3 regions of the Jeotgalibaca sp. A127 genome follow, and region 3 is predicted to be linked to each of the others. Evidence: riboswitches for the same ligand, from Rfam matches in the RefSeq annotation. Region 3 holds a riboswitch; each other region holds the start of a gene.
What was found. Region 3 has a riboswitch for cobalamin ahead of ACTVAI_RS07080 (DUF4430 domain-containing protein). Riboswitches for the same ligand answer to the same signal wherever they lie in the genome.
Positions count from the first base shown of each region.

Region 1 (6,246 bases), on a different contig from region 3:
CTTTTCCCAATCCGAAACAGTTGGAATTGCGACATTTTTGAAGATAGCCGCCACCTTATCTGATAGAAACTGGAATTCTCCTTTCAAATAAGGCTCAAAATAGCTACCATCTGCATATTTTGATTTTTCAAAATTATGAAAAGCCCTCTTTTTTTCCATGGCTATTTTGTTACTTGCTACCAATGAATAATAATTCAATGCTCGGAAATAGGCATCTGTAAACTCAAGGGACTCCGGTGAACCATATGTCATTTGGTTGAGTGCAAATGCAGTATGCAATCCCATCGCGCCTAAGCCGATAGTGTGATATAGCGCATTTCCTTTTTTAATTGTGGGTACTTCATTGATATCCGTTTGCTCAGTAACAGTTGTTAACGCACGTACGGCTACTTCGATAGATTTGCCAAAATCCGGTGATTCAAGGATATTCGGGATATTTGTCGAACCCAGATTACAGCTGATATCCGTCCCTGTGATTTGATAGGATAAGTCATCATTTAAGATTGAGGGTTCTTGCGGTTGGAAAATTTCACTGCACAAGTTACTCATTATTATTTTTCCATCAACGGGATTTGCCTTGTTGACAGTATCAATATTGATAATATATGGATAGCCCGATTCCTGTTGGAGACGGGAAATTTCTTGTTCCAAATCCCGTGCATTAATTTTGTACTTACGGATTTCATCATTAGCAATCATTTCATCGTATTTTTCAGTTATGTTGATATAAGAAAACGGCACACCATATTCTCTCTCCACATCATAAGGACTGAATAAATACATGGGACGATTTGTTTTTAATAATTCATAATATTTATCAGGAACCACTAAGCCTAGTGACAATGTTTTTACCCGAATTTTTTCGTCTGCGTTTTCTTTTTTGGTAGATAAGAAGGCATAGATATCGGGGTGGAAAACATTCAAATAAACGGCCCCAGCCCCATTCCTTTGCCCGAGCTGATTACTATAGCTGAAGCTGTCTTCCAATAATTTCATCACTGGGACAACACCAGAGGAGGCATTTTCTATTTTTTTGATCGGTGCCCCTGCTTCACGTAAATTTGATAAATTGACGCCCACACCGCCACCTTTTCTGGATAGCTGCAATGCTGAGTTTATGCCGCGACCAATCGAAAGCATCGAATCATCCAAATCAACCAAAAAACATGATACTAGTTCTCCACGACGTTTTTTCCCCGCATTCAAGAACGTCGGTGTTGCGGGTTGGTAACGTTGCGTGATCATTTCTTCTGCTAAACCCCAAGCCAACCTCTCATCACCGTTGGCCAAGAATAAAGCATTAAATGCAATACGGTCTTCATATCGTTCCAAGTATTTAGTACCATCATTCGTTTTCAGGGCATATTGGGTATAGAACTTATAGGCTCCCATGAAGCTCTTGAAACGGAATTTATGGGCATACAGTTTTTGAAAAAGCTCTTTTATGTAGGACATTTCATACTTGTTCAGGATTGTCTCGTCTATATAGTCTTCACGAACCAAATAGGCGAGCTTTTCTTCTAAAGTGTGAAAAAATACCGTATTCATATTTATTTCTTCCAGGAAATAAACGCGTGCGGCCTCTTTGTCTTTCTGTAATGGAATCATCCCATCAACCGGGATATTTACTTCATTATTTAAATTAAAATAACTAACACGTTTCGTTTGTTTACCCAACTCATCCAACTCTCTTTCCAATTTCTGAATGTCTAAATCGTTACCCTGAAATTCAAATTCATGTAACACGGGAATGCCGTATTCCGCTTCAATCTCATGGACAGTGAAGCAAAACAAGGATCCGAAATTCCGGTTTCCACCACCGAAAGTACCTATACACAAGCGTTTATTTTGTCCCGTTTCCAAAAAATCTTTTACTGGTTCAGTGACTTCAGAAACGTATGTGGGAACAATTAAAATAAACGGTTCATCCATTTCAACAAACGGATTCGTTACGGTTATCTCAAGCCCATTGAAATTTGGAATTTTTTCGACGAATCGCCGAGTTTGACCCGTAACGGTGAAATAAGCTATTTTTGCCATCTTAATTTACCAAGGCATCCAGTAGTTGCGGTTGGAAACCATTAAAAGGCGGCTCACCTTCTATTTGAATAACAGGGAGGCTTTGGAAGCCAAGCGCTTTTACCTCTTCCACCCATACAGGATTTTCAGATATATTTTTTTCGAAATAGGATACGTTGCGTTTATCTAAATATTTCTTGGTGAACATACATTGGCCACACCCGACCTTACTGTATATGGTTATTTTTTTTGACATGTCGCTCTCTCCTTTTTTGTTTTTTGGGTACAAAAAAACCGCCCATTTAGAATGAACGGTAAAAAACGATAGAAACCCCTATTGAGAGAGCCCACCGTTTCATCTTTTTCATCCCCGAAAAATAGAAACAACAATCATTGGCAGGTCTCCTGGCTCATGTTTCATCCTACTTTAGCCCTTCCCATATTTCTTATTCAAAAGAAGATACAGTGGTTTGCTATTTCGTCCACATTAACAGTTGCGGGGGCAGCTCCAGTTTTTAACTGGATTCCCTATTATGGCATCAGCTGATGCCACCAAAAATTGCGGTACTATATTTTGTGCTATTTATTTGTTTTGTAGTTCTAACATACTACATATTGAATAATACCATAGAGCCCACAACTAGGCTAGACAAAAGTGCGCATTATTCCTTCATTGCCATTATCTCTTCATAGCGTTCGGTTAGTCTACGCTGATCCATTTCTTCCGGGAAATTCGGGGTCGTTAATTGGTAAACGTGGGTGCTATAGGATTTAATAAACGATAATTTTTCTGGGTGAGCCGCATACGCCACCGTTAATAACGAATCAAATAAAGCGCTGGCTCCCGAGATATCCTGCTTCATGTAATGAATCAATTGCCAATAACTTTCATAAAGATCCTTGGCAAAATTATTGAAGTCATAAAAGACAACACCGGTATAGTCTTCATTATCTTCGTGCTCACCCAAAAGTACGAACCTTCCTGGCAATGCAGCCATCTTCCCGTCCAATAATGCTTTATACTGCAGTATATGAATGGCGCTGTTAGGATCGTTTATACCCGGAGATACTGCTCGCAGTGCAACTTCCACCAGCTTAGTCCGGGCAAATATAGGATCATACATCGTAGATGGGGCTATTTCAAATACAAGAGCGCGATTGAAAGGCTCTGCGATTTTCTCAATCGCGTCTATTTTCTTATTCGTATATAAAATCCCTAAAGGTTTATTGCGTGCTACGAAATCACCTATTCTAACGTATAAAACCAAGCTACCTTCCCATTCCTGGGCTAGCGTGACCATCCGATCGAAGTTGATGTATTCCACATAACCATCTTGAGTAGCTTGAATCGTGTAAACATGAAGACGGTCGAATTCCGGTAGATGTTGAACTGTTGGTTTTTCAGAAAAAAATGCCACTGCCTTGTCAAACGATTCATCTGCTTCGTGATACAAGCGATCCACTAGCTGTTCCATGCGAACGAACATAGCGACTGAATAGACAAAACGCACAAAAAATAGAACGCTGAAAAGCGCATAAATCAAGGCTACCGTGGCTGATAACACCAAATACTCATGTTCTGAATTACGCATAAAGAATAAGGAAGACAAACAGTAAATAAACCCACCCAGGAACACCCCTAGCGCTTGCATAGGTGCCTTATGCAGCAAAAAATTCTCCACTGTTCTCGGACTGAAATTGGATGAATAAAACGATATCACTGCCAACATTGTCCCAAAAGTGAATGTGGCAACTGAAAAGAGTGACCCTGCCAAGAGCGAAAGAATATCCTTTGCCAAGTTGACACTCGTCAAGAAAACAGGAGATATTAGTTCAACTGTCGGGATCAACCGTGTATCCAGCGCTATGATGACTAGTGCCAGCATGAACGCTATCAGGACATTACCGCCTAAGGTTACCCAAATACGCTTTTCTTCATATACTAATTTTAAAGCATCCAGCATATGTGTTTCCCCCTTTTTAAACCTGTTTTCTATATTGTAGCATTTAAATAATGGGACTCCTTTGAAACAAACAAATCCATATATAAAACCGTTCATTGGATTATGAACGGTTTTATATATCATCAGTAATGACTCTACTTCACGTAGGCATTTTTATATAAACTTTTTACAAAAAAGGAAGTCGTTACACTTGTTAAAACTGTCGCTGTTAAAAGTTGGCCAGTCGCACTTGAAACGTACTGTTGAAGCTCAGGATGTGCTACTGCCAATATCCCCAATGTTGATACAGAAATCCCTGCAATTGAAAGCATTGAAACTGCGCCAATGCCATCTTGTTTTAATACTTTTTTGTCAATCAAAAATATAGGACTCATCGCGATATAATAGATGATTACAAGTAGCAAACCCTGCAAGCCTGATTTTGCCACTTCAACAAGATCAATACCTTGTCCGATATTCCAACCGAGAATCGGTAACAAGACACCTGAACCCGGAGCAAATAGTTGTGCAAATTTTACATCTAAATTTCCGATTAACATACCAAGGCCTATTGGGACCAATGTGGAAATAATAGGCATCCAGTCCATTTCAGCTCCAGCCGCCGATGTAATACTGTAAACAATTACTGGTATGATAGGCAGACTGAACACACCAATCAAGCCAAAAGCTGCCGTATCATCATCTGTCCCGTACTCTTTAATTAGTGAGAGATAAATAGCTGGATTCAAACTGCTTATTCCTACTACAAGTGCCATGGTACTAATACCAAAAATTCCTTCTTGCCCAAATAATTGAATAGCTGCCAAGCCAAAACCGACACTCAAAATGAATTTTACTACTAATAAAATACCTTGTCTTTTTAAAACGCGCACGAGTCTTTTTAAGTCAATGGTTGTTCCAGAAAAGAAACATAACACGCCCAAAATAAAGTTCATGCTATCACCAGAAAAAGTCGCTTCAGTTAAACCACCGATCCGAACCAAATCCGGCCATATCGTATAAAATAAAGCACTTAGAAATAATGGCACTAAAAACAAGCCCGCAGGCACTTTCGTAATCTTATCGTACATCGTATGTCTCCTTTTTTTAAACTAATCATCTAAAAAAGTCTATCATATTAGGAGAGTTTTTTAAAGGATTACTTGGAAATGCTAATTCTATATTGCACTTATTGCGCGACTTTTAAATGAAATAATCTTTCCAGAAAAAGGTTAATTAGTCAGTGATACCATCATTTTTTTACTTTATGTATTATAAAGAACAGTGACGGTTCCTTGCAATAAGCATTCACGAAAAGTATGTATATTTAAAAAAACTCTCCCTTTTTAATCGGGAGAGTTACAAAGGATAGTCAAATTTACCCTTTTAATATTTAAATTTTTGCATGCCAAGGGTTAGTTCCTCAGCAAGATGAGCCAAACTGTCACTCGCTTCTGAAATCTGACTCATAGCATTGACTTGTTCATCTACTGTAGCAGATGCTTCTTCTGTACTGGCGGCGTTTTCTTCTGAAATAGCAGCCAGTTGCTCCATAGTATGAATAATTAAATTTTTCTTCTCATCCATAATCGAGCTTGTCACATCCAATTGTTCCATTGCCTTGCCAACCTCATCTAAGGTATGTGCTATTCCGTAAAACTTATTATGCGTTTCGGATAAACTATATAGCTGCAGGTCATTCATGTCCTTCATAACAGCTAATGAATCCTTTGCCGCTTGCGTTTTATAATTTAGTGCATCAATCGTCCCTTTTATTTGATCGGCAAATTCATTTGACTGACTCGCTAATTTTTTAATTTCATCTGCTACTACTGCGAATCCTCTACCCGCTTCACCTGATCGAGCAGCTTCAATCGATGCATTAAGAGCGAGTAAGTTGGTTTGATCCGCAATGGACTTAATCATCGTACTCACTGAACCTATTTGCTCGACACTAGCATTTGTTTCCCCAATAACTTCTCCAACTTCTAACTGGGCTTTACTAGCATCTTTTGTTTTTTCTTGCAAATCTCTAAGCTTCTCCAAGCCTTCCTCTTTGAGCCTGTTAACTTGCACAGAGTAAGTGCTCAATTTTTCAATTATCAGTTTTTCTTGATTAATTAGATTTCCTAATTCCTCTACTTTTAGTGTTCCTGAAGAGGTTTCGGTTGCTTGCTCTGTAGCGCCATGCGCGATTTCAGTAATCACAGCATTCACTTCTATAGCCGATACTGTTGCTTCTTTACTCGTGGCTGTCAATTCTTCAGATGAAGCAGAAACTGTT
Region 1 covers NZ_JBQPRC010000003.1:192,348-198,593, forward strand. The annotation lists gene nrdE (class 1b ribonucleoside-diphosphate reductase subunit alpha) at 1-2,040, opposite strand, end outside; gene ACTVAI_RS04925 (glutaredoxin domain-containing protein) at 2,042-2,275, opposite strand; cobalamin riboswitch at 2,398-2,591, opposite strand; gene ACTVAI_RS04930 (DUF2254 domain-containing protein) at 2,682-3,983, opposite strand; gene ACTVAI_RS04935 (2-keto-3-deoxygluconate permease) at 4,118-5,053, opposite strand; gene ACTVAI_RS04940 (methyl-accepting chemotaxis protein) at 5,349-6,246, opposite strand, start outside.
Region 1: it holds a riboswitch for cobalamin, as region 3 does, so the genes downstream of both, ACTVAI_RS04925 (glutaredoxin domain-containing protein) here and ACTVAI_RS07080 (DUF4430 domain-containing protein) in region 3, are expected to answer to the same signal.

Region 2 (6,246 bases), on a different contig from region 3:
TGACACTTGTAAGTGCGTTCTTAATGGGACCTCTATTGCAATTTTTCCGGATTAAATTTTTCAAGCTATTACAAAAATTCGAAGCAAATTAAAAATGAAGCGAACAAGAGAAAATAATCTTGTTCGCTTCATTTTTTAAGTTATGTCTACCGCCAAGGTTGAGAGCATCCACTCCACCCCAAATTTGTCGGTTGTTTGGCCATAGAGGGGACTCCAGAAAGTTTCCTGCAGTTCCATATTCACTTTTCCACCTTGTTTTAACTTATCAAACACATCGCGTGTTTCTTCTATATTGTCAAAGACGAGTGTCACGGTGATATTGTTACCCACAACATACGGCATCCCCGGAAAATTGTCGGAAAGCATGAGATAGGATCCGTTTGGTAATTGGAGAGTAGCATTCATTATCCGGTCTTGGATAGATTCCGGCACGGGATCTCTTTCAGGATCTTCTGGCATATCGCTGAACTTTGTGAGGTCTAGAATATCTGCACTTAAGATATCCGCGTAGTAGTTGATTGCTTCTTCTGCTCTTCCTTCGAATACTAGGTAAGGATATGAATCGATTAACATATTATAACCCTCTTTTCGAATAAGATACTTGCACGTTCATCTTAGTTTGTTTTACACTAGCCGTCAAAGAATAACTATTCGTTAACTTTCATTTTTTTGTTGTAAAACTCATTCAATAAGCATATAATTACCCAGTACTACCATTAGTTTGAATTTTTCAGTTCTTATTCCTTTATTTTATAGTAAGATAGGGATTGACTGAACATTTAGGGAGAGATTTAAGTGGAGAGAGTAGTAGGAACTGTCGTTAGAGGTCTTCGTGGTCCAATCATCAACAAAGGTGATGACTTAGAACAAATCGTTGTCGACACTGTACTGAACGCAGCAAAGGTTGAAGGGTTTACCATCGGTGACCGTGACATCATTTCTGTAACAGAATCAATCGTTGCTCGGGCACAAGGAAATTATGCATCTATCGATGACATTGCAACAGATGTTGCCAAAAAATTCGGGGATGATACAATCGGTGTTATTTTCCCAATTTTAAGTCGTAATCGTTTTGCTGTATGTTTACGTGGAATTGCAAAAGGTGCGAAAAAAATCGTATTGATGCTTAGCTACCCTGCTGATGAGGTTGGTAATCATTTAGTAGATTTAGAATCACTGGATGAAAAAGGCGTGAACCCTTGGACAGATACATTGTCTGAAGCTGAGTTCCGTGAACACTTTGGATATAAAAAACATACCTTTACTGGAATCGACTATATTGATTACTATAAATCAATTGTAGAAGAATATGGTATTGAGTGTGAAGTTATTTTCTCAAATAACGCAAAATCCATTCTAGACTATACAAAGAGCGTTTTGAATTGCGATATTCACTCACGTTTCAGAACAAAAAAACAATTGAAAGATAACGGTGCTGAAAAAGTTTACAGCTTGGATAACATTTTGGCTGAACCTGTTAACGGCAGTGGCTTTAATGAGTCCTATGGTTTGCTTGGCGCTAACAAAGCAACTGAAGGAACAGTTAAATTGTTCCCTCGCAATGCACAACCAATCGTTGATAACATCCAAAGCCGCATTAAAGAAGCAACAGGCAAAACGGTTGAGGTTATGGTATATGGTGATGGCGCGTTCAAAGATCCTGTCGGGAAAATTTGGGAACTTGCTGATCCAGTTGTATCTCCAGCTTACACACCTGGTCTTGACGGAGTTCCTAGCGAAATCAAATTGAAATACTTGGCTGACAACAACTTCGCTGAATTACAAGGTGAAGAATTACGTCTAGCAATTTCTGAGTTCATCAAGAACAAAGAAACTGACTTGGTTGGCGCAATGGAATCTCAAGGAACAACTCCTCGTCAATTGACTGACTTAATTGGCTCCCTGTCCGATTTAACTTCAGGTAGTGGAGATAAAGGAACACCTTTCATCTTCATCCAAGGTTACTTCGATAATTATACTAAATAAGAAAATCCGCATAACCTGTATTGGTTGTGCGGATTTTTTGACATCTTTTGTGGAAAATTATTTTTTAATATACTTTTCAAATAATGGTCGCAAGATAGGTTCCAGGATGATATAAAAACCTGCATTCCCAACTGCATGAGCAAAGTCAAACGGCAAACCCAAAGTATAATAGGCCCAAAAATTAGTCATGCCATAGGTTTTATATGACACCAACGATATCACGAACCCATAGAAAAAACCTGAAAATAAGGCAAACAAAACAAAAAGCCACTTTGTTTTGTTTCCATGAATAGGCCGTAGTACGATTCCTGTAAAAAGGATAATCACTGCATAGCTAAACAGTTGGGCAAACGTCCAAGGACCCATCCCCAGTATCATATTTGATAAAAAGAGGGATAGACCAGCCACAATCAACCCGTCCCCCAGGCCTAGATACAAGGTCAGTATTAACAAAATAGCGGTCATGGGTTGAACATTGGGTAAAAATTGAAAGACAACGCGTCCGACATAATTCAATGCAACCAAAATTGCCAGCAATGCAATATGTTTTGCATCATAACGCTTCATTGACATGGTTACTCAAGTCCTGCTAAATCGAAATCCACGACGTCTCCATCTGACAATTCTAATTCATGAGCGCCTACTGGTGCCATTTCCCCATTCAAATCAAATAACCAGTATTTACCTGCTTCTGCATCTTGCTCGTAACCATCGATTGTTGTGATGAAGTTATCTTCATCAACGACTTCGAATTCTTCTTTCATAACATCCAACAAGAATTCTCCAGGCTCTACCTCAGCTGTCACTGAACCTGCTTCAATCAATTCCCCTTCAACAGATACATTAATCGTGACCTCAGACAAATCTGCGCTTTCCACCGTTGAATCGACTGCTTCAGTTTTTGTTCCACAAGCTGTCAAAGTTGCCCCTGCAAAAAGCAATAAAAACCATTTTTTCATTCTTTACACTCCTTTTGTTTTTTACACAGGCAACAAAAAAGCCTATGCGCCCTGCCACATAGACCAAAAAAACAATACCGTTTTACCTCGAAACCGTATGCGTGCGTATAAGCATCCAGGGATAAAGATCTGACTTGAACAGCGATGATGTTCTCACAGTGGCGGGACCGTGTTGGATTTTCACCAACTTCCATATCCGAGGAGTCTTTGTATTGGGTTTTATCTTTCATCATTGTATCCAAGACTTCATTTTTTAGCAAGTCTGCAAATTAGCGAGTCGTCTTTTCCTGAACAGCTTTCTCGAAAGCCTCTTTTGTATTCTCAACTTGTATTGGAGCGTACTCTGGCCATGCATCGTCCAGCTTAGCCCCTTCATCGCAACTTACGATAAGAAATTCAGCGGAACGTTTGAAAACCCCTTCGAGTTGCGGGATATAATTCAGAAAATCCGTGACATCTCTCAACGAAATTGCCGCGCTCCCTTTTTTCTTAAACGTTTTTGCAACTAAATATTTATTTCCCATAACTCCTCCTGAATCAGTAATTTTCTACAAGTCGTGCTATCTGTTCCTCCAGTTCTGCCATTATGACGAAACGGGCTTTGCGAATCATTTCCTTGCCATCTACAAATAGTAACAACGCTGGTACAGTAAACACACTAAACGCCCCTGCTATGGCTGGAATCTTGTCAGCATCCACTTTTATCATTTTAACTTCAGGGAAAGCAGTTAACATTTCCCTAACCTGTGGTAAAACAGCATGGCATACGCCGCAGTCTATCCGAGAAACATAAACAAAAGCAAATTGATGTTCCGCTATAAAGGTATGAACATCCTCTATGCGTTGCGCTTCTACATATGGAATCAATGCCATTCCCTCCTTTAATTTTTCCTTTTTTAATATTATAACATGATATACTAAACCTATAAAAAAAGGAGTTTCTCTATGTCACGAAATAATAAATGGTTACATTGGGGATTTGTCGTAGCCTGGATGGGGCTCATTTTTTCCTTTTCGGCCCAAAAAGGCTCTGATTCCGGTTCTTTGAGTGGTTCAATCGTCAGCACCATTCTTTCGCTCTGGCATTCCCTCTTCCCCTCTATCACCCTAGACCAAGACACAATACATTTCCTCATTCGCAAAGGTGCCCACTTCACCGTTTATCTTATACTGGGGTTACTGGTCGTGAATGCACTCTCTAAAAGTGGCGTAAAAAGTAAAAAACGTTACGCGTTGGCTCTTTCCATTTGTTTCTTGTACGCAATTAGCGACGAAATCCATCAAGCTTTTGTACCAAATCGTGGTCCTAGCTTTTGGGATGTGCTGTTGGATACGAGCGGATCTACTTTTGGTCTGTTAGGATATGGGACGGCGAAAAATATGAAAAAAAAATAAAACAGCTTTCCTGAGGGAGAGCTGTTTCTGTTTGTTATTTTGCAGGCAGCACGCGTTCGAAAGGATCGCGACTGATGCCTTTTTCCAGAACTTCACGTGCGTATTCTTTTGCCGAGAATAAGCTGTGGTCGCGATAGTTTCCACATTCCTTAGCAGTTACAGCTGGAATCACTTCTGTTTCCAAAACTTTTTCCAATGTTTTTTCTAAAGCTTCCGCAATTTCATCCGCAGTTGATTCATTCCATTTAATGCAATAGAATCCTGTCCGACATCCCATTGGCGAGATATCGATAATACCCGGTAAATAATCACGCATATAGGTTGCCAATAAATGTTCCAAGGTGTGAACTGCACCTGTTGGAAAAGCATCTTTATTTGGTTGTAGGAAACGCAAATCAATTTTTTGAATGGTTGCTTCTCCATTTGTTTCTGTACCAGCCACTCGTACATAGGGCGCCTTCACAATATTATGATCCAGTTCAAAACTTTCTACTTTAGCCACTTAAATTCCTCCTTTTTCCTTCTTTCCCATCCTACAAGAAAATCACTGAGAATGAAAGAGACCCGATTTGACATTTTATCTAATAAGCGTGAAAATCTAGATTAGAATATCTGACAAGGAGAAACACATGTCCTACAAAACTTTACTATTTGATATAGATGATACTTTACTCGATTTCAAGGCTGCAGAACACCACGCCATTTCAAGTCTGATGATAGAATTGGCGATTGAACCAAGTGAAATAAATGTTCAAAATTATTCCCGAATTAATCAAGATTATTGGAGCCAATTCGAGAAAGGGTTACTCGCTAAGGATGTTTTAATCGCAAAGCGGTTTGAAACTTTCTTTTCCCTTCACCAACTGAGTGTAAATGGTAAAGAGATGGACAAGAAATTTCGCGGCAATTTAGAAAAAGGACACTTCTTGATTGAGGGCAGTCTTTCATTGCTGGAAAACTTGAAGTCAGAATTTGATCTTTATGCCGTGACGAATGGGGTAGCGCGCACGCAACATCGTCGCATCAACGATTCAGGCTTGATTAACTATTTCCGCGATATTTTTGTTTCCGAAGAAACAGGTTTTCAAAAACCAACAAAAGAATATTTTGACTATGTTTTTGAGCGAATTCCCGAATGCGATGTTAATAAAACTCTGATTATTGGTGACTCACTGACTTCTGATATTCTAGGAGGAATGAATGCTGGAATCGATACTTGTTGGTTCAACCCAACAAAACAAAAAAATCCTTATTCTCACATTCAACCAACTTATGAAATTACAGCTTTGGACGAACTAACTGCTATATTGAAAATATGAAGTAAAGGGATGATATAGATGAAATACTACATCAAGCAACAAGTGTTTTCATGGCGTGACCGCTTCACGGTAAAAGATGAAAAAGGCAAAGATGTTTATTTTGTGGAAGGCGAGTTATTTTCCTGGGGTAAAAAAATTGACGTAGCGGATGCTTCTGGCAATGTCGTCCTCCATATCAAACAAAACTTGTGGAATTGGCTCCCAAATTATACCCTTTTCATGCATGGCCATGAAGTGGCCACTGTCAAGAAAGAATTGTCTTTCCTCAAACCGCGTTACAGCATTTTTGGGCCTGATTGGGAAGTAGAAGGAAACATCTGGGAACATGATTACCAAATTTGGGAAAACGATGCGTTGGTCGCAACTATAACCAAGGAATGGTTCACTTGGGGTGACTCTTATGAATTGGATATTGAAGATGACAGCAATATGCTCCTGGCTTTAGGCATCATCATCACGATTGATTGCGTGATAGCCGCGCAACAAGCAGCAAGCTCCAGTTAATATTAAGTTTGAAATTTAAATCAACCTACCTCGATGTGTTATTAAACCATTTTCGAGGTATTTTTTTATCGAAATGGTTCTAT
Region 2 covers NZ_JBQPRC010000007.1:45,601-51,846, forward strand. The annotation lists gene ACTVAI_RS08240 (YczE/YyaS/YitT family protein) at 1-92, shown strand, start outside; gene ACTVAI_RS08245 (VOC family protein) at 136-573, opposite strand; gene ACTVAI_RS08250 (coenzyme F420-0:L-glutamate ligase) at 796-1,986, shown strand; gene ACTVAI_RS08255 (ECF transporter S component) at 2,044-2,553, opposite strand; gene ACTVAI_RS08260 (DUF4430 domain-containing protein) at 2,562-2,945, opposite strand; adenosylcobalamin (AdoCbl) riboswitch at 3,014-3,164, opposite strand; gene ACTVAI_RS08265 (DUF6718 family protein) at 3,215-3,469, opposite strand; gene ACTVAI_RS08270 (thioredoxin family protein) at 3,483-3,818, opposite strand; gene ACTVAI_RS08275 (VanZ family protein) at 3,891-4,340, shown strand; gene ACTVAI_RS08280 (S-ribosylhomocysteine lyase) at 4,375-4,842, opposite strand; gene ACTVAI_RS08285 (YjjG family noncanonical pyrimidine nucleotidase) at 4,970-5,659, shown strand; gene ACTVAI_RS08290 (LURP-one-related/scramblase family protein) at 5,678-6,163, shown strand.
Region 2: it holds a riboswitch for cobalamin, as region 3 does, so the genes downstream of both, ACTVAI_RS08260 (DUF4430 domain-containing protein) here and ACTVAI_RS07080 (DUF4430 domain-containing protein) in region 3, are expected to answer to the same signal.

Region 3 (6,246 bases):
AGCAGATCAAGCAATGCCTGAATGCCGGTAAGCACGTCTTTTCCGAAAAAGTCATGGTGACGAGCGGCGTCCAACTCGACGAAGTCATCCAGCTCGCGGCCGACAAGAACCTTTATTTGGCCGAAGCCATGACCATTTTCCATGTCCCGCTTTATCCAAAACTCAAACAGTGGATAGCGGAGCACGACCTTGGCAAACTCAAATACATCCACGCGCCATACGGAGCCTTCAAACCCGAAGACTCCCCGATGTATTTCTACAAACCCGAGCTGGCGGGCGGCGCACTCTTCGACATCGGAACTTACGCGCTCACATTCGCACTCGAGTTCATGACCAGCCAACCTGACGAAATCCTGACTTTCGGCAACCTACACGAAACCGGAGTCGATGAAACCTCCGTCATTCTTTTGAAAAATAAAGAAAAAGAACTGGCAACCATTACCTTATCTTTTGGTACCGACCTCCCACATGTAGGCGTCGTTGCGTTCCAAAAAGGTTACCTGGAAATACCGGGCTACACCCGCGCTAACCAAGCTACTTTTACGGACCTACAAGGAAACAAAACAGTGATTGAGACAACCGATACCGCCCATGCCTTCACTCATGAAATCAATAATTTCACCAATATGGTGCTGGAAAAGGGTGCTAACCCCACTCTCGCCAAAACAAAAAATGTCATGACTATTATGGATACGGTTCGGGCCGAATGGGGACTGGTTTATCCGTTCGATTAAATTATTATGGACCACCTACTCTGAATACTCGTTGGCTGTATAAGGTCAAGTGTGCAGAGAAAGGGGTCCTTCTCTGCGCGCTCCCGATACGAAGCTTTCCGAGCATGCAGACTTTCGCAAATAGTCTGCATACTCGGAATAATATTCATGAATGTATGCAGATTTTACTGTTTTAAGTAATCATGAATCATTCTTTTTGAAAATATTTTGTCGCACCACAAATAAATTTGATGGACGCGTTGTTTTTCTGGTGGAAATAAAGTATCTAATTCTAGAATTGTCCGTTCTAAACTGTTTCGTTTATGTTCAAATATGTTGCATCTTGGGCAAGTTAATCGTAGAAAACTGTATTCAACCATCCGAACCCGACACTCCCCACAAAGTACCCCACCCGCTACATCCTCCACACAGTACTTAGCCAACTGCTGATATGGATTATTCACAACATGGTGATTAGCCAATCGCTGACCCAACCGGACATCACTATCCCGCAAAAATCCGCCCGACCGTATCCGCAATTCGTTTAAATAACCTTGCACCTGATGCGGCAACAACACCGGATCATCCCGCCGCAACCCATACAAACTTACGCCCGTTCCCACAAATACTAATCGTGATTCTACCCGAACCGATACCCGCATCGACCGCAACAATTCTTCCAGCAACATCCGGGATCTCTTTAGCTGCGCCAACGGACAGGCTGATAGACCGACAAAATCCCCATCCATTAAGTCAAACGCCCCCATCCAATTTTTTACTTCAAACAAATAAACCACACCATCACAAATATATAAAGCATCAATCTGGCACAACTTTCCACCAACAACCAACACCAAATCATTCAACCGCACCGCACAATCATCAATCCGGGCACCCAATTCATCAAAGCTGCACTCACCAACCTGGCCCGATTCCGAATTCCGCAGCTGTCGCTCCAGCCTCGGCGAAAACACCATCCGCCCCTGTAGCGCACGCAATACCCGAAGCTCAACCGCCATTTCCCGTTTTTTCATCAACATAGCCATTCCCCCTTTACATATATATAAGCAAAAAACCTCGAAAAGCTTTTTTTAAAATAAAAAAATACCCTCTATAGCCTTAAACTGATCATACTTATATAAGCGCTTGCATTTTGCGGAACTTTCACCTACAATCAGAGGTGATAGAAGTACCATTCAAAGACAACCAAGATACGGAAGTTTGGTTAAATCCCAATACGGTCCCGCCACTGTAATCATATGGAGACATATGGAGTCAGATCTTTATCTTGGATTGCTAATAATGCAACGTTTGCTGTTTCGAGGTAAAACAGTATCGTCCCAGTCTATGTAATGGCGCATAGGCTTTTTTTGTACTCAAAAAACAGCTTCATTTTTAGCAAAATGAAGGACCTCTATCAAAAATTAGTAGATGGGGACTGGACTTCAAAGATGAAGGTGGGTAACCAATGACGGTTATTCAGTTCCTAATTTTTTATAATACAAAAATTAGGAGTGAAGGAAAATGAAAAAATATTTATTTTTATTAGCATCTGGATTTATTTTGGCGGGTTGCCAATCACCACAAACGACCGAAGAATCAATTTCCGAATCAACCATCTCATCAGTTATGGCAGAGACGATTACCGTCACGATGCGCATGTCCATTGATGGTGAAGAAGTTGAGGGTGGCAGCCAAGAAATACAAGTCGAAGAGGGCGCTATTCTCCTGGATGTTATGAAAGAGAATTATGACATCGAAGAAACGGACGGCTTCATTACGTCCATTGACGGACAGGAACAAGATACGGAAGCAGGGAAATATTGGTTATTTGATATAAATGGCGAAATGGCACCAGTGGGCGCAAATGAAACGGAACTCCAAGAGGGAGACGTTGTAGAATGGAAACTAGAAGCGATGTAAGAAAAAAGAGCCAAAAATTTTCGGTTAAGCGATTAGCTTTATTGGCTATCCTGACAGCCCTTTGTTATGTTGGCAGGATTGTCTTTCAATTTATCCCGAATGTCCAACCGATGACGACCATCCTCCTGTTGATAACATTGAATCTCACGATTACGGACGGCTTGATTGTTGCAGCTGCGTCCCTTATTCTGTCCAATATGGTTTTGGGAATGGGTCCTTGGCTTTTTCCACAACTCATCACGTATTTCCTTTTGCTGGGTTTCGCCGGCATCTTTCTCAAACCCCTTTATGGGAAGGGGAAGAAAAATACCCGCTTCATTTTTACTGCCTATTCTTTTTTGAACGGCCTGCTGTTCGGATTCATCATCTCCATTTTTTCTTACAATATGTATGGCATGACCAATTTTTGGGTCTACTATTTAATGGGGATTTCGTTCGACCTCATGCATGCGGCGGGAAATGCTGGTTTCTACTTGATCCTGGAACCGATTCTAGCACCGTTGTTACACCACCAAATGCGAAAAATCCATTGAACCGAGGATGCTCCTCGGTTTTTTCTTGTCTTGACTTTTAGAAAAAATAGAAATAATATGAGGGTGTGTGTTGCGCTTTCATATTGAAATGAGGGGCAAGTATGGAAACAAAGGAAAGAAAAATATTTGAATCCGTTCCGGGAAAACAAGTCACCATTGCGCATATCATTGCCAATCCTGATAAACGTATCTTTGACAAATTGTGATTACAAAATGAGTATTACCAGGCAATTGGTATCATGACCATTACGCCAAGCGAAGTGGCCGTAATTGCCGTGGACATGGCTAAAAAACAAGGGCCGATAAAAATTGGTTTTGTTGATCGCTTCAGTGGCTCAGTTTTTATTTTGGGAGACATTGCCGCTGTTGAAGGAGCAATGATAGAAACAACATCATTTCTTGAGAGGATGATGGGATTTAGTGTACCTAAAATTACGAAAACATAAATCGAACGGGGTCTTTATATGAAAAAGATAATGTATATCGGATCGATTGGGAGCGGAAAAACGACGCTTTGCCAAAGTATTTTAGGCGAAGAGCTGAAATATAACAAGACGCAGGCAGTGGAGTTTTACCCCCAAATGATTGATACGCCAGGCGAATTCGTGCAGCATCGGCGTTTTTATAGTGCCTTACAGATGATGGCAGCCGAATCGGAAATTATCGGCTTGATCTCCAGCGCCATTGAACAGGAAATGATTTTTTCACCAAACTTTGCCCAGAACATGATGCGACCATGTATCGGGATTGTTACCAAGATTGATTTATGCGAGGACGAAAAACAAATACAGGATGCAGAGAAACGACTGCAACTAGCCGGAGTGGAAAAGATTTTTCGTGTTTCTGCCGTAACCGGCGAGGGCATGCCAGCATTAATAGATTATTTAAAAGGAGCAGATGTTCATGCAAATATACACTCGGACCGGTGATAAGGGTTACACGCGCATTGTCGGGGGCATCCAATTAGCTAAAGACGAAGCACGGGTCATTGCCTATGGAACCGTGGATGAATTGAACAGTATCGTTGGAATCATTACCAGTCTGGATGAAACGAAGCCACAACTTAGAGCGGAACTGATGCAAATTCAACAGTATCTGTTCGATTGTGGCAATGATTTGGCAACACCACATGGTAAAAATCCATACAGGGTGACCAAAGATTTAACTTTTTGGCTAGAAAGTAGAATTGATGTATACGCGGATATCCCACCCGTAGTGGAGTCATTTATTTTACCAGGGGGGACAACGCTTGCCAGCACGCTTCATTTTGCACGTACCGTGGCACGCCGGGCGGAAAGAGAAATCGTGACCTTCCAATGGACTAACGATATGAATGAGGAAGTCCTCAAATTTATCAACAGGTTATCGGATTATTTCTTTGCAATTGCGCGGGTTGTTAATGCGGATGCACAGATTAAAGACGTGCTATACGAACGCAGCGGTAAAGTCTTCCATACCGAAATAACTAAAAAAGATTTAAAAGATTAGAAATGAAACCGTTTTATAAAAAACTATTGACAATTATTTCTTTGAATAGTACATTTAGAGGGTAGAGCACAAGGGCGTGCGAATTAAAAATACGAGCAACGAGGCCGTAAGTACACGAGTATCAATGATACTCCCGTTACTTGCGGCCTTTTTTTGCGAGAAAGGAGGGTAATGATGGAGAAAGTCAGATTTGGAACAACTTTATACATGGGTGATAATAGCTTGGAGCATTTAGCGGAATTTGAAAATGAACGACTATTAATTGTTACAGATGGATTTATTGCTTCTTCTCAAATTCTGGAAACCGTATTGAATTATTTTTCATCCACGACAACATTCAAGCTAATTTGGGGGAAATGGAAATGCTCCAGAAGGCAGCCGGTAATATTCCCGTCATTGGCAATGGGGGAATCAAAAATGAATGCCTGTTGGAAAAAATGCTCAACACTGTTCCATTAGCCTCCGTTGCAAGGCCACTCATCTTGAATCCGAATTTTCCATTTGATGGAAAAATGGAAAATGTCCCCGCAGGCCTGCAAAAAAGTATTGATAGTTCACCTGAATGGTATTTCAACGAACCACAGTAAGGCCAGTGCGCCTATACTGCGGTTCGTTTTATTTATTTTTCTTACAGTGTCTGCACATCAATCCCGTTTACCACCAAAAATTTTCAAAAAAAATACTGCCTCCGGATCAAATCATCCAAAAGCAGTATTATCTTTATTTAATCGGGCGTTTCGCCACGATTTCAATTTCGACATCTGCACCAAGCGGCAATTCCAGAACAGCGACGCAAGTCCGGGCCGGGTATGGGGCCTCGAATTGCGTTTTATAAACTTCATTCATCGCCTCAAAATGTTTCATTGAAGTCAGATACACATTCACTTTGACCACATCATCAGGTGTTAGATCCGCTTCAGCCATAACTGCCAACAAATTAGTAAAGCACTGCACAGTCTGAGCCGCAATATCATCACCCAATTCACGAGCATCAATCGCATTCTTGGCCGTTTGACCGGAAAAATAAACATACTCGCCAGCGTCGACCGCATGCGAATAAGGACCCGACGCCATTACACTGTCTGCTGTATAAATTTTTCTAACCATATCTGAAACCTCCTATTAAGTCTTTGATACCATTCATTCTAGCGAAGTACCTCCCTATATACAAATAATCATCGCCGAAAAACCAACCTATTGAATTTATGCTTTTACTTTTGGCAACAAAATCTCTATAATATTTCTTAATATACATTTGAAAGGCAGTGTAATCATGGAAAAATCAATCATCGAACAACTCCCGAAAGTGGAACTACATTGCCACCTTGATGGCTCCGTGCCACTACCAACTTTGCGTAAATTCGCAACCGAGGCAGGCTACCAACCCGGCGAAATCGAAAAGGCCATAGCACCGGATAAATGCCTCAACCTGCAAGACTATCTCGACAGCTTTGACGCAATCCTGCCACTTCTCCAGACTGCCCAAAACCTGGAAGAGGCCACTTACGCAACCATTGAAGCCGTCGCCAACGACAATGTGAAATATATCGAACTACGTTTCGCACCGCGACTGCATACACGAGAAGGGC
Region 3 covers NZ_JBQPRC010000005.1:77,981-84,226, forward strand. The annotation lists gene ACTVAI_RS07070 (Gfo/Idh/MocA family protein) at 1-734, shown strand, start outside; gene ACTVAI_RS07075 (nuclease-related domain-containing protein) at 899-1,753, opposite strand; adenosylcobalamin (AdoCbl) riboswitch at 1,902-2,056, shown strand; gene ACTVAI_RS07080 (DUF4430 domain-containing protein) at 2,238-2,636, shown strand; gene ACTVAI_RS07085 (ECF transporter S component) at 2,615-3,169, shown strand; partial or broken gene ACTVAI_RS07090 (BMC domain-containing protein) at 3,271-3,615, shown strand; gene ACTVAI_RS07095 (EutP/PduV family microcompartment system protein) at 3,634-4,098, shown strand; gene ACTVAI_RS07100 (cob(I)yrinic acid a,c-diamide adenosyltransferase) at 4,073-4,657, shown strand; gene ACTVAI_RS07105 (hypothetical protein) at 4,832-5,116, shown strand; gene ACTVAI_RS07110 (RidA family protein) at 5,378-5,764, opposite strand; gene add (adenosine deaminase) at 5,931-6,246, shown strand, end outside.